One region of the Pseudarthrobacter defluvii genome, then DNA from elsewhere that is predicted to be linked to it. Evidence: predicted binding sites of a transcription regulator. Region 1 holds the regulator's gene; each other region holds the start of a gene.
The links. The regulator Rex, encoded in region 1, represses fermentation and respiration genes when NADH is low (regulators of the CRP and FNR family bind a similar motif). The targets are predictions, from matches to a motif close to CTTGTGAANNNNTTCACAAG.
Positions count from the first base shown of each region.

Region 1 (4,260 bases):
GCGACGCCAACCGCGATGGCCACGTCAAGGGCGGGGACTTCTTCGACGTGGAGAAGTTCCCGGAAATCTCCTTCGTCTCCAACGGCCTCGTGGCCAAGGGCAACAGCTACGAACTCACCGGCGACCTGACCATCAAGGGCGTTACCCGTCCCGTGACCCTGGAAACCGAGTTCAACGGCGTGGCCGTAGACCCGTTCGGCAACACCCGTGCCGGCGTCTCCGCCGAGACCACCATCAGCCGCAAGGACTTCGGCCTGACCTGGAACGCGGTCCTGGAGACCGGCGGAGTGCTGGTCAGCGACAAGGTGGCCATCAACCTGGAACTCGCCTTCATCGCTCCCGCAGCCTAAATCCCCCAACACGGCACCCCGGCCCCGCCTACGCGGCGTGGCCGGGGTGCCGTGTTTAACGGGCAAACGCGGTGCATCGACACCTCCCGAATCATCCACAACGCCGCCCGCCGGGGGTACGGTGGACTTAAGCCATGCTGGGGGGAAGGCTGAGGACCGATTCCCGGCAGCCTAACTGGATCCCGACCCTGCAGAAGGAACGCCCATGAGTACTCCTCCCGTCCCGCCTCCCGGGTCCGAAGACCCCCGCAACAGCAACGGACAATCCGGCAACGACCAGCCCGGAGCCCAGCCGCCGCGCTACGGCCAAAACGCACCGCAATATGGCCAGAACGCCCCGCAGTACGGGCAGAACCAGCCCCAGCACGGCTCGCAGCCGCCGGCAGCACCGCAATATGGCCAGAACGCCCCGCAGTACGGCCAGAACGCACCGCAGTACGGGTCCCAGGGATCCCAATATGGGCAGAACGCCTCCCAGGCTCCCGGTTACGGGCAGCCCCAAAGCGGCCAGTCCCAGTACGGCCAGGCGCCGTATGGACAGTCCCCTTACGGCCAGTACCCCTCCGAGCAGCCGCAGCCGGCCGGAAGCAACGGCGTTCCCCAGCTGGTGAACATCTCCTTCTGGCTGCTCATTGCGTCGGCGGCGATTTTCGTCATCGGCATGATCCTCGGGCTCACCCAGCTGGACAGCCCCGAACTCCGGCAGCTTTTTGAACAGCAGATGCGCTCCAGCGGGACAGACATCAGCTACGACAGCATGAAGAGCTTCATCGCCGGTACGCTGGTGGTGTTCGCCATCATCGGCGTCGCGCTGTACCTGTTGGTGGCCTTCTTCGTTCGCAAGGGCAGGAATTGGGCCCGCATCCTGGGAACAGTTTTCGCGGCCCTGTCCATTTTCGGCCTGTTTGGGGTCCCCTCCATCGGAACGCTCGGAACCGTCCTGGGCATCGTAGCCATCGTGCTGCTTTACCTGCCCGCAGCTGCCCCGTACTTCCGGAAGCAGCAGCCTTTCGCCAACCCGTACTCCGGTGGGTTCGGCAACCCTTACGGTCGGTAACCAGCACGGCAGCTGGGAAACAGGCGGCCCGGGAAGCAGCAATGCTTCCCGGGCCGCCCGCGTTAAGCCAGCGCCTAGGCTGTCTGGCCGGGTGACTGCGCCCGCTGGGCGTGATAAGCCAGGATCTGGAGTTCGGTGGCCATGTCCACCTTGCGCAGGTTGACGCCGTCGGGAACCTGCAGCATCACCGGTGCGAAACTCAGGACGCTGTGCACGCCTGCAGCCACCACCCGGTCGCAGACGCCCTGGGCCACAGCGGCCGGAAGCGCCAGCACCACCATGTTGGCCCCGGTCCGGCGCAGGACTGTTTCGAGGTCTGCCACGTCGCTGACACGCAGCCATCCCACTTCGCTGCCCACCACCATCTGGTCGGCGTCGAAAATAGCCACGACGTCGAACCCGCGGGACTCGAAGCCGCCGTACCGCGCCAGCGCCTTGCCGAGGTTGCCGGCCCCGACGATGGCCACTTTCCAGTCGTGCGTCAGTCCAAGTGCGGCGGCGATATGGCGGCTGAGGTACTGCACCTCGTAGCCCACGCCCCTGGTTCCGTACGACCCCACATAGGAGAGGTCCTTGCGTAGGGTTGAGGAACTCACCCCGGAGGCCTCCGCCAGCGATTCGGAGGAGACGCGCTCCACGCCCTCCGCCAGCAGGGTGTTCAGGGCGCGAAGGTAGAGCGTCAGCCGGGCTACGGCGGCGGGCGGTATCTGCTTTGGCGCGGTGCCCGTGGCGTCCGGAAGGTCCGGGAGGGGCTGCGGCGTTGGATCCAGGGAGGTCACCGGCACTCCCCTACTGGGCCATGGCGCGCTGCAGCACGCGTTCCAGCCGGATTTCATCGATCTTCCAGAAGTCGCGCTGCACGCCGTCCACCAGCACCACCGGGATCTCCTCGGCGTAGCGCTCACGCAGCTCGGGCTGGTTGTCCACCAGCTCTTCGCTCCAGGTGAGGCCCAATGAGGCAGTGACCCGGCTGACGGCGTCGCGCGCGTCTTCGCAAAGGTGGCAGTCAGCTTTGGTGACCAGGACGACGCGGGGTGTAGCCATGGCTTAACGGTAGCGCCGTTCGCGTGCTGCCGGTGACGCCGACGGCGGCAGGCCACTGGATTGACTAGACTCAAGTCCATGCCCGAGGAGAAATACGTCGCCGTAGTCACGCGCCCGGTTGCCGAGCCGCAGCCAGGCGAAGCGGCGTTCTTCGACGTGGACAACACCTTGATGCGCGGAGCCAGCCTCTTCCATGTGGCGCGGAAGATGCACCAGCGCGGAGCGTTCACCCTGGCCCAGGCCGCCGGCTTCGCATGGAAGCAGTTCAAGTTCGTGGCACGCGGGGAAAACATCGACGATGTCCACGCCGTGCGCGATTCTGCCCTGACGCTGGCCGCCGGGATCACCGTTGACGACATCAAGGCCCTCGGCGAAGAGGTCTATGACGAGATGATTGCGTCCCGGATCTGGCCTGGGGCCAAAGCACTGGCGGAACAGCACCTCAGGGTGGGCCGTCGCGTCTGGCTGGTGACGGCCACGCCCATCGAGGTGGCCACCGTGATCTCCACCCGCCTGGGACTGACCGGAGCGCTGGGGACGGTGGGCGAAGTGTCGGACGGCATGTACACCGGCCGGCTGGTGGGCGACATCCTGCACGGCTCAGCAAAGGCCGTGGCCGTCCAGGCCATCGCCGACGAGGAAGGCCTGGACCTCAAGCGCTGCTGGGCCTACAGCGACTCCTATAACGACGTCCCGCTGCTGTCGCTGGTGGGGCACCCCGTTGCCATCAACCCGGATGCCAAGCTGCGCCGCCACGCCCGTGACCGCAACTGGCCGGTCTACGACTTCCGCGCCGGCCGCCGGGCTGCCACCCTGGGCCTCAAGGCAGCCACTTTTGGCGGTGCCATTTACGGCCTCTGGAAGGGCTTCGCCCGAATGCGCGGCCCGCGGGCGTAGCCGGGGAAGTAGCCCGATTAAAGAAAATGCCCGCCGCCTCGGGAGGCGACGGGCATTTCCACGCTGTTCGAAGTATTGCTACTTCTTGTTGCGGCGCTGGTGACGGGTCTTGCGAAGCAGCTTGCGGTGCTTCTTCTTGGCCATACGCTTGCGACGCTTCTTAATAACTGAACCCACGAAAGTTCCTTACAAACTAGATGCAGTACCTGTCTGATGGAGAATGTCCGTGGACAAAGCTACGAACTGAACAACTGACAGATTCTTACAATGACGTAAAACGTTCCTTAACAGGGTACCGCCTATCAGGAGCGGCTCAGGACAGGCCGCCTCAGGCCGTCTCGGTGTGGCCGTCCACGACAGCACCCTTGAGGTACTGTTCGACGGCGTTCTCGGGGACCCGGTAGGAGCGGCCGAAGCGCACTGCCGGCATTTCGCCCGAGTGCACCAGCCGGTAGACAGTCATTTTGGAGACGCGCATGACCTCGGCTACTTCAGCCACGGTCAGGAACTTCGCGTTGGAGAAGTTCTGTTCTGCCGACATTTCCCTATTTTCCTTTGCTGACGGATGGACAACAGTGACCCCAGGTACGTGCCAATGCGGTGTTCCGATGCTGAGCCATCCACCAACCACCTAAATAGATACTCTAGATGTTCCTGTGGCAGATGTGAAAGTAGCGGGTCCCCTATTTCGTCCCCTAATTCGACTCCCGGCGCTTCCGTGCCGATGCCGCCAGCTGCTCCAGGACGGACGCGGAAACATCCCAGTCCATGCAGGCATCCGTGACGCTTTGGCCGTAGACCAGTTCAGAGCGCCCTGCTGCGTGTTCCGCGACGTCCAGGTTCTGGGCCCCGCCCACCAGGAAGCTCTCCAGCATGACGCCTGCCACGGCGCGCGCCGCGGTCCCGCCGTCC
Region 1 covers NZ_CP066362.1:3,356,464-3,360,723, forward strand. Annotated here, with positions in the region: gene JCQ34_RS15640 (YceI family protein) at 1-350, shown strand, start outside; gene JCQ34_RS15645 (hypothetical protein) at 556-1,407, shown strand; gene JCQ34_RS15650 (redox-sensing transcriptional repressor Rex) at 1,482-2,186, opposite strand; gene JCQ34_RS15655 (glutaredoxin family protein) at 2,197-2,451, opposite strand; gene JCQ34_RS15660 (HAD family hydrolase) at 2,530-3,348, shown strand; gene JCQ34_RS15665 (30S ribosomal protein bS22) at 3,427-3,525, opposite strand; gene JCQ34_RS15670 (helix-turn-helix domain-containing protein) at 3,677-3,889, opposite strand; gene JCQ34_RS15675 (3-deoxy-7-phosphoheptulonate synthase) at 4,044-4,260, opposite strand, start outside.

Region 2 (4,260 bases), 1.6 Mb from region 1:
ACAGCTGCAGGCCGGTGGCGTCCGCGTAGATCTGCATAAGGAGTTTGTTCTTGAGCAGGCCGCCGGCCACGATGAATTCCTTGACCGGGACGCCGGCGTCGCGGAAGGCGTCCACGATGGTGCGGGTCCCGAAAGCCGTGGCTTCAAGCAGCGCCCGGTATGTGTCCTCGGGCCTGGTGGCCAAGGTCTGGCCCACCACAATCCCGGAGAGCTCGTGGTCCACCAGGACTGAGCGGTTGCCCGAGTGCCAGTCGAGGGCGATCAGGCCGTGCTCCCCGATGGCCTGCCGCGACGCGAGTTCGGTGAGGTATTCGTGGATGCCCAGGCCCGCATCCCTGGCAGCCTGGTGGTATTCGGGCGGCACGCCGTACTTGGTGAACCAGCCAAAGATGTCCCCGACGCCGGACTGTCCGGCCTCGTAGCCCCAAAGGCCCGGCACGATGCCGCCGTCCACTGCCCCGCACATCCCGGGCACTTCGCGCAGTTCCGTGCCGTTCATGACGTGGCAGGTGGAGGTGCCCATGATAGCCACCAGCTGGCCGGAGTCCACTGCTTTGGCAGCCGGGGCCGTGACGTGCGCGTCAACGTTTCCCACGGCCACGGCGATGCCCTCCGGCAGTCCGGTCCAGGCAGCAGCCTCGGCGGTAAGGGTGCCTGCGGCATCCCCCAGCCGCCCGATGGTGTGCTCCAGCTTGGAGCTGACGAAGTCTTTGAAGTCCGGGTTCAGGGCAGCAAGGAAGTCCTCGGACGGATACCGGCCGTCCTGGTAAATCCCCTTGTAACCCGCCGTGCAGGCGTTGCGGACGTACCGCCCGCACAGCTGCCAGACGATCCAGTCCGCCGCCTCAACCCAGTGGTCCATGGCGGCGTAGGCTTCCGGGTCCTCTTCCAGCAGTTGCAGGCCCTTGGCGAACTCCCACTCGGAGGAGATCAGCCCCCCATAGCGCGGAAGCCAGTCCTCACCCCGGTCGGCGGCGAGCTTGTTAATCCGGTCAGCCTGCCCCTGCGCCGCGTGGTGGCGCCAGAGCTTCACATAGGCATGCGGCCGGGTGGCGAAGCCCGGCAGTTCGTTCAGGGGGGTGCCGTCGGCCTTGACGGGCACCATGGTGCAGGCGGTGAAGTCCGTGGCAATGCCCACGACGGCGGCAGGGTCGATCCCTGCGTCAGCCACCGCGGCGGGGACAGCCCTGCGCAGGACTTCCCGGTAGTCGTTGGGCACCTGGAGTGCCCATTCGCCGGGAAGCCTTGAGGCGTGTCCATCGGATTCCGCGCCCGCTGTATCTTCGGGCAGGGAATCGGTGACCACCGCATGCGGGTACTCGTGGACAGCGCTGCCGAGTTCCCTGCCGTCGCGGACCCGCACCACCACGGCGCGGCCGGACAGGGTCCCGTAGTCCACCCCGATGACGTACTGGTCAGCGCGGGGGTCGGAGCTGGATGTGGACAAAGTCTCTGGCATGGGTTTGCCTCCGTCCGGGAGGCGGGCGGCCTCTTTACCGGGTTTGTAGGGGTTGGGGTCAAGCTGTTTTGCTGCAGCAAGTGTGAACGCTAACAACGAAGAAGTCAATGGACTCGAAAAAGTTGCGAAAATTCCCCTTCGCGCTCTTGTTAGCGTTCACAAAGCAGTCTATATTGAACCGACACATCAACAATGTGGCCAGGACCAGGGAGCTTCGGTGCTGCCTGTCCAACAACACTTCGCGGCAATGCTGCCGCGGAAGGAGAAAATGGTGAGAATCAAAAAACTCATGGGCGCGGTGGCCCTTGTCCTCGCCCTGACGGTGGGCGCCACCGGCTGTGGCTCCCGCGGCGGAGCCGCCACCGAATCCGGCAGTGCCGCCAAGCCCAGCGATTCACTGGTCGGGATCTCGATGCCCACCCAGACCTCCGAACGGTGGATTGCCGATGGCGCCAACGTGGAGAAGTCGCTGAAGGATCTTGGCTACAAGACGGACCTCCAGTTCGCCAATGACGACATCCCCACCCAGGTGTCGCAGATCGAAAACATGCTGACCAAGGGCGCCAAGGCCCTGATCATCGCCGCCATTGACGGCACCACCCTGACTGACGTCCTGGCCAAGGCCAAGGACCAGAACGTCAAGGTCATCGCGTACGACCGCCTGATCAACGGCACCCCGAACGTGGACTACTACACCACGTTCGACAACTACACCGTGGGCGTGCAGCAGGCCACCTCACTGCTGACCGGCCTGGGCCTCCTGGACGCCAGCGGCAAGAAGGTTGACGGCAAGGGCCCCTTCAACATCGAGCTTTTCGCCGGCAGCCCCGACGACAACAACGCCAACTTCTTCTGGAGCGGCGCCATGGACACCCTGAAGCCGTACATGGATGCCGGCACCCTGAAGGTCCCCAGCGGCCAGACCAAGTTTGAGCAGGCCGCGATCCTCCGCTGGCAGGCACCGGTGGCACAGAAGCGCATGGAGGACATCATCACCTCCGCCTACAGCTCGGGCACCAAGCTGAACGGCGTCCTCTCCCCGTACGACGGCCTGTCCATCGGCATCATTTCCGCCCTCACCAGCACCGGCGGCTACGCCAAGGGCAGCCTGCCGGTGGTCACCGGCCAGGATGCCGAAAAGGGCTCCGTCAAGTCCATCGTCGCCGGCGAGCAGTACTCCACCATCTTCAAGGACACCCGCCAACTCGGCGCGCAGGCCGTCAAGATGGTTGACGCCGTCCTCAAGGGCCAGGAGCCGGAAACCAATGACACCAAGACCTACAACAACAAGGTCAAGGTTGTCCCGGCGTTCCTGCTGAAGTCCGTGATCATCACCAAGGACAACTACAAGAAGGAACTGATCGACTCGGGTTACTACACCGACGCCGACGTCAAGTAGTCAGCGTCCGGGGTTGTGGCCCGGCTTCCGTCCCGGGCCACAGCCCCACCCGCGCCCTCCTGCAGCAGCAGGAAGGCAAGCTCCGAACAGTCAGTGGGAATTGACGATGAACACACCCATTCTTCAAATGCGAGGAATCACCAAGACGTTCCCCGGCGTCAAAGCGCTGCAGGACGTCACCCTGGATGTGAACCGTGGCGAGGTCCACGCCATCTGCGGGGAAAACGGAGCCGGCAAATCAACACTCATGAAAGTGTTGTCCGGCGTCTATGCACACAACACCTTCGACGGTGAGATCCTCTTCGAAAACGAACCCTGCAACTTCTCCAGCATCTCGGACAGCGAAAAACGCGGAATCGTCATCATCCACCAGGAACTGGCCCTCAGCCCGTACCTGTCGATTGCCGAGAACATCTACCTTGGCAACGAACAAGCCACCAACGGGTGGGTGGACTGGCGCAAGACCAACCTGGAGGCAGCCAAGCTGCTGGCCCGGGTAGGCCTCGACGAGAACCCTGTCACCCCTGTACAGCACATCAGCGTGGGCAAACAGCAACTGGTGGAAATCGCCAAGGCGCTGTCCAAGGAAGTGAAGCTGCTCATCCTGGACGAGCCCACGGCCGCCCTCAACGACGAGGATTCCAGCCACCTGCTGGACCTGATCCTCCACCTGAAGGGCCAGGGCGTCACCAGCATCATCATCAGCCACAAGCTCAATGAGATCCGCAAGGTCGCTGACGCCGTCACCATCATCCGCGACGGCAAAACTATTGAGACCCTGCGTCTTGACGAAGGCCAGATCACGCAGGAACGGATCATCCGCGGCATGGTGGGCCGGGACCTGGAGAGCCTGTACCCGGACCGCGAGCCGCACATTGGCGAGGAAGTCCTGCGCATCGAGGACTGGTCGGTTCGCCATCCCCAGGACCACACGCGCATGGTGGTCAACAACGCCAACCTGCACGTCCGGAAGGGCGAGGTGGTGGGACTGGCCGGGCTGATGGGCGCCGGACGCACCGAGCTTGCCATGAGCGTCTTCGGGCGCACGTACGGAACCGCCACGTCAGGCAAGGTCTACAAGTACGGCGAGGAAATCAACACTGCCACGGTGTCCGACGCCATCAGGAACGGCATTGCCTACGCCACCGAAGACCGCAAGCACTACGGCCTGAACCTCATCGAGGACATCAAGCGGAACGTCTCCCTGGCGGCGCTGCGCAAGCTCGCCAAACGCGGCTTCGTGGACAAAAACCAGGAAACCGTGGTGGCCAACGGCTACCGGAAGAGCATGAACATCAAGGCTCCGTCAGTGGCGGCCATTACCGGAAAACTCTCCGGTGGCAACCAGCAAAAGGTGGTGCTGAGCAAGTGGATGTTCTCCGATCCGGACGTGCTCATCCTC
Region 2 covers NZ_CP066362.1:763,882-768,141, reverse strand. Annotated here, with positions in the region: gene araB (ribulokinase) at 1-1,459, opposite strand, end outside; gene chvE (multiple monosaccharide ABC transporter substrate-binding protein) at 1,728-2,858, shown strand; gene mmsA (multiple monosaccharide ABC transporter ATP-binding protein) at 2,965-4,260, shown strand, end outside.
Region 2: a site for Rex is predicted at 1,603-1,622, ahead of araB (ribulokinase). Genes of this name have one in related genera too.

Region 3 (4,260 bases), 530 kb from region 1:
GACGTCCACCACGTGGTGGATGTAGTCGTTCTTCAGGACCACCTTCTTCTTCAGGATCACCGGCTGCGGACCTGAAAGGTCCAGGGTGTAGTAGCTGGTGCCGAAGTAGGTGTCCGTCGTGTTGTAGCGGAAGTAGAGGGTGAACCAGTTGAAGCGCACGTCCACCGTGCCGCCGTCGTTCGCCAGCACCTCGACGTCCGTGATGTTGTGGCCCGTGCGGGGCTCCGGGAGGGAAGTGGCCGAGGACCTGTCGGTCTTGATCCGGAACACCCGGTCCTCGATGCCGCCCCGGTTGTCGTAGTAGATCAGGGAGATCTCGTTCTGGGGGTCCTGGGTCAGTTGGTCGTCCACGTCCCAGGCCGGCATCCAGAATTCGGAGTCCGGGTGGTAGCACTCCAGCCATTCATCGAACTGGCGGTCATCAAGCAGGCGGGCTTCCCGGTAGAGGAACGCGCGGACGGTTTCGAGGGTTGCGATCTCCTCCGCGGTCTTCAGGGCCGGGGCGGTGTGGGTCAGGTTGGTCATGGGTTCTGCGCTCTCTGTGGTTCGGCGGGCTCTCAGGCGGAGACGGGAACGGATTCCAGGGCGGAACGCTCCTCTTCCTCCGCCAGGGCCCGGTCCATGACTTCCTTCCAGTACCCGTGCTGGATGGGGTAGAGCCCTTCGTCTTCGGTGCGCATGCCGGAGGCGATCACCCGGGTCATGCCCAGGGCCTGTGCCTGCTCATCCGGGCCGCTGATCTCGTGGGCGGAGCCGCGGGTCATGTCGTTCCACGGGGCGCTGGTGGCCCAGTAGGTCTTGTTGCAGGAGCGGAATTCCTCCAGGTCGTCCGGCGTGGCCATGCCCGTGGCGTTGAAGAAGTCCTCGTACTGGCGGATGCGCTTGGAACGGTTCTCCTGGGACTCGCCCTTGGGGGCGATGCAGTAGATGGTCACCTCGGTCTGGTCCGCGGAGATGGGCCGGAAGTGCCGGATCTGCGAGGAGAACTGGTCCATGATGTAGACGTTCGGGTACAGGCACAGGTTGCGGGAGATGTTGATCATGAAGTTCGCCATCTCCTCCCCGTACTTGGCCACAAGCTCGTCGCGGCGGTCCCAGAGCGGACGGTCCTGGGGGTTGGTCCACTCCTGCCACAGCAGCAGGTGCCCGTGGTCGTAGGAGTAGAACCCGCCCTTGACCTTGCCCCACTTGCCGGCGTCCATGGCCTTGGTCTTGTTGGCCGAATCCCCGGCGCTGCGGCGGGCCGTGGTGGCCGCGTAGTTCCAGTGCACGGCGGTGACGTGGTAGCCGTCGGCGCCGTTCTCGGCCTGGACCTTCCAGTTGCCGTCGTAGGTGTAGGTGGAGGATCCACGCAGCACTTCCAGGCCCTCGGGCGACTGGTCCACGATCGAGTCGATGACCTTGGTGGCATCGCCCAGGTGCTCCTCGAGCGGGAGCACGTCGGCCTTCAGCGAGCCGAACAGGAAGCCGCGGTAGGACTCGAAGCGGGCCACCTTGGTGAGGTCGTGTGAGCCTTCCTTGTTGAAGGTCTCGGGGTAGCCAGCGTTCCGGGAGTCCTTGACCTTCAGCAACTCACCGGAGTTCTTGAAGGTCCAGCCGTGGAACGGGCAGGTGAAGGTAGTGCGGTTGTCCGTCTTGCGGCGGCACAGCATGGCGCCGCGGTGCGAACAGGCATTGACCAGGCAGTTCAGGTTTTCATCCTTGTCCCGGGTGATCATCACCGGGGTACGGCCGATGTACGTGGTGAAGTAGTCGCCCACGTTGGGGATCTGCGACTCGTGGGCGAGATACACCCAGTTGCCTTCGAAGATGTGCTTCATCTCGAGTTCGAAGATCTCCTGGTCGGTGAAGATCTCGCGCTTGGCCCGGATGACGCCGTTCTCACGGTCGTCGATCACGGCGTCGGCAAGGACCTCGCGGGCATGGATCAGGTTCTCGGTCATGGCGTGCTCCTTCATTGGAGATTGCTGGACGGATGGTCGGAGGTCCACTCGGGAAGGGGCTTCGGCGGCGGACGTTGTCCAGCAATTCTTGCCGCTCGTGATTGGCCTCACATCAGGCAAATACCTAGGTTCCACCAAGGGTGTCTTTATGTATCGATAATGACTCAAAAGACGCCTAGTTGATATTTGTAGCGTCCTTATCCGCGGGCCTACGATTGAGACCGACATCACGCGGTGCGGCGCAGGGCATGACGACTGGCCCGGCAGCCCGCGTCGGGTGCAGGAGCCCTTCCTGTCCCCATTCAATGAGGAAGGTGGACATTGTCATGACCCAAACCCCAACGGACAGCCGCACGGAAAACGAAGGCACCGCCGTCGAAGCAGGCACCAAGGCAACCGAGCGGTTCGCAGCGTCGGGCAAGCTCTCCAAGGTGGATGTATCCAAGGAACGGGTGAGCCTGCTGGCCGGCGCGCTGATCAAGGCCGCCAACGACATCGTCGAGGAACACCAGGTCACCTACGAGGAATACAACGCGCTCAAAGCGTGGCTGATCAAGGTCGGGACGGACGGTGAATGGCCGCTGTTCCTCGACGTCTGGCTTGAGCACACCGTTGAGGACGTCAACTCCCAGGACCGTCCCGGCACCGTGGGCACCATTGAGGGCCCGTACTACGTTCCCAATTCCCCGGAACTCCAGACGCCCGCCACGGTTGAAATGCGCGACGGCGAGGAGGGCACCCCGCTGCGCTTCAGCGGCCAGTTCACCGACACCGACGGCGACCCCATCCAGGGCGCCCAGGTGGAGATCTGGCACGCGGACGCCGCCGGTTTCTACTCCCAGTACGCCCCGGGCCTGCCCGAGTGGCTCTTCCGCGCCACCGTCAAGGCTTCCGACGATGGCCGGTTCGAGATCAACACGATGCGTCCGGCGCCCTACCAGATCCCCACGGACGGGGCCTGCGGGCAGCTGATCAGTGCGGCGGGCTGGCACGCCTGGCGTCCGGCGCACATCCACATCAAGGTGTCCGCACCGGGCTACGAGCCGGTCACCCAGCAGCTCTACTTCCCCGGCGATCCGCACAACGCCGACGACATCGCCTCGGCAGTGAAGCCTGAACTGATGCTGGACCCCCGCCCCCGTACCGACGGAAAGGGCGAGGAAGTAGTTTATGACTACGTCCTGGCAAAGCAGGGCCAGAAGAAGTAGCACGCAAACTGGGAGATACCCCCGCACGGAGGCGCTCCGGAGCTGATGCTTCGGAGCGCTTCCGGTTTTTCCGCCCCCCAGCCAGGAGCCCCGATGAGCCACCCCCGCCACCATCCGACCGCCAGCTCCGTCGAGCCAGGCCGGCCGGCGCCGGAACCCCTGCTGGAACGTCCGGGGGTCCGGCCCGCGGGTCCCCGCCGGATCCTCCGCGACCTGGGCCTGTCGTATGTCTCCAACGGCGCCATTGGGCTCATTTTCGCGGCGTCCGGGCCCATCGCCGTCACGCTGGCCGTCGGGACCGCGGGCGGCCTGACCCAGGGCCAGCTGTCGTCCTGGGTTTTTGGCATCCTCTTTTCCGGCGGGGCCGCCACCCTGCTGATGTCACTGATTTACCGGCAGCCGCTGGGCTTCGCCTGGTCCATCCCAGGGACGGTACTCCTGGGGCCGTCCCTGCAGCACCTGGCCTTCCCCGAAGTCGTCGGGGCCTTCTTCACCTCCGGCGTGCTGATCCTCGCCCTGGGCGCAACCGGCGTGGTGCGCAAAGCCATGGCACTGGTGCCCATGCCGCTCGTAATGGCCATGGTGGCTGCGGTGTTCCTGAAGTTCGGCACGGACATCGTTGCCTCCGCCCAGGACAACCCGGCCGTGGCTGCCCCGATGGTGGCTGCGTTCCTGGTCCTCACCGCGGTTCCCAGGCTGGGCCGGTACCTGCCGCCGGTCCTGGGCACCCTGGTGGCGGGCGGCATCGCCGTGGCGGCCAGCGGCCAGTTCAACCTGCCACCCGGCGGACCGCTCCTGGCCACCACGGTCTTCACCGCCCCTGATTTCACGTGGGCCGCCCAGCTCGAACTGGTGGTTCCCCTGACCCTGACCGTCCTGTTCGTCCAAAACGGCCAGGGCATCGCCGTCCTCCGCGCTGCCGGCCATCAGCCGCCGGTCAATGCCTTCGCTATTGCCTCCGGCGCCTTTTCGGTGCTGAATGCCGGTTTCGGCGCAGTTTCGGCGTGCGTTACCGGCCCCACCAACGCTCTGTTGACCTCGTCCGGGAAGAGGGAGCGCCAATATACGGCCGCCGTGGCGTACGGCCTGCTGGCCCTGGTGTTCGCGGC
Region 3 covers NZ_CP066362.1:3,883,077-3,887,336, forward strand. Annotated here, with positions in the region: gene benB (benzoate 1,2-dioxygenase small subunit) at 1-525, opposite strand, end outside; gene benA (benzoate 1,2-dioxygenase large subunit) at 558-1,943, opposite strand; gene catA (catechol 1,2-dioxygenase) at 2,270-3,151, shown strand; gene JCQ34_RS18100 (benzoate/H(+) symporter BenE family transporter) at 3,245-4,260, shown strand, end outside.
Region 3: a site for Rex is predicted at 2,038-2,057, ahead of benA (benzoate 1,2-dioxygenase large subunit). Genes of this name have one in related genera too.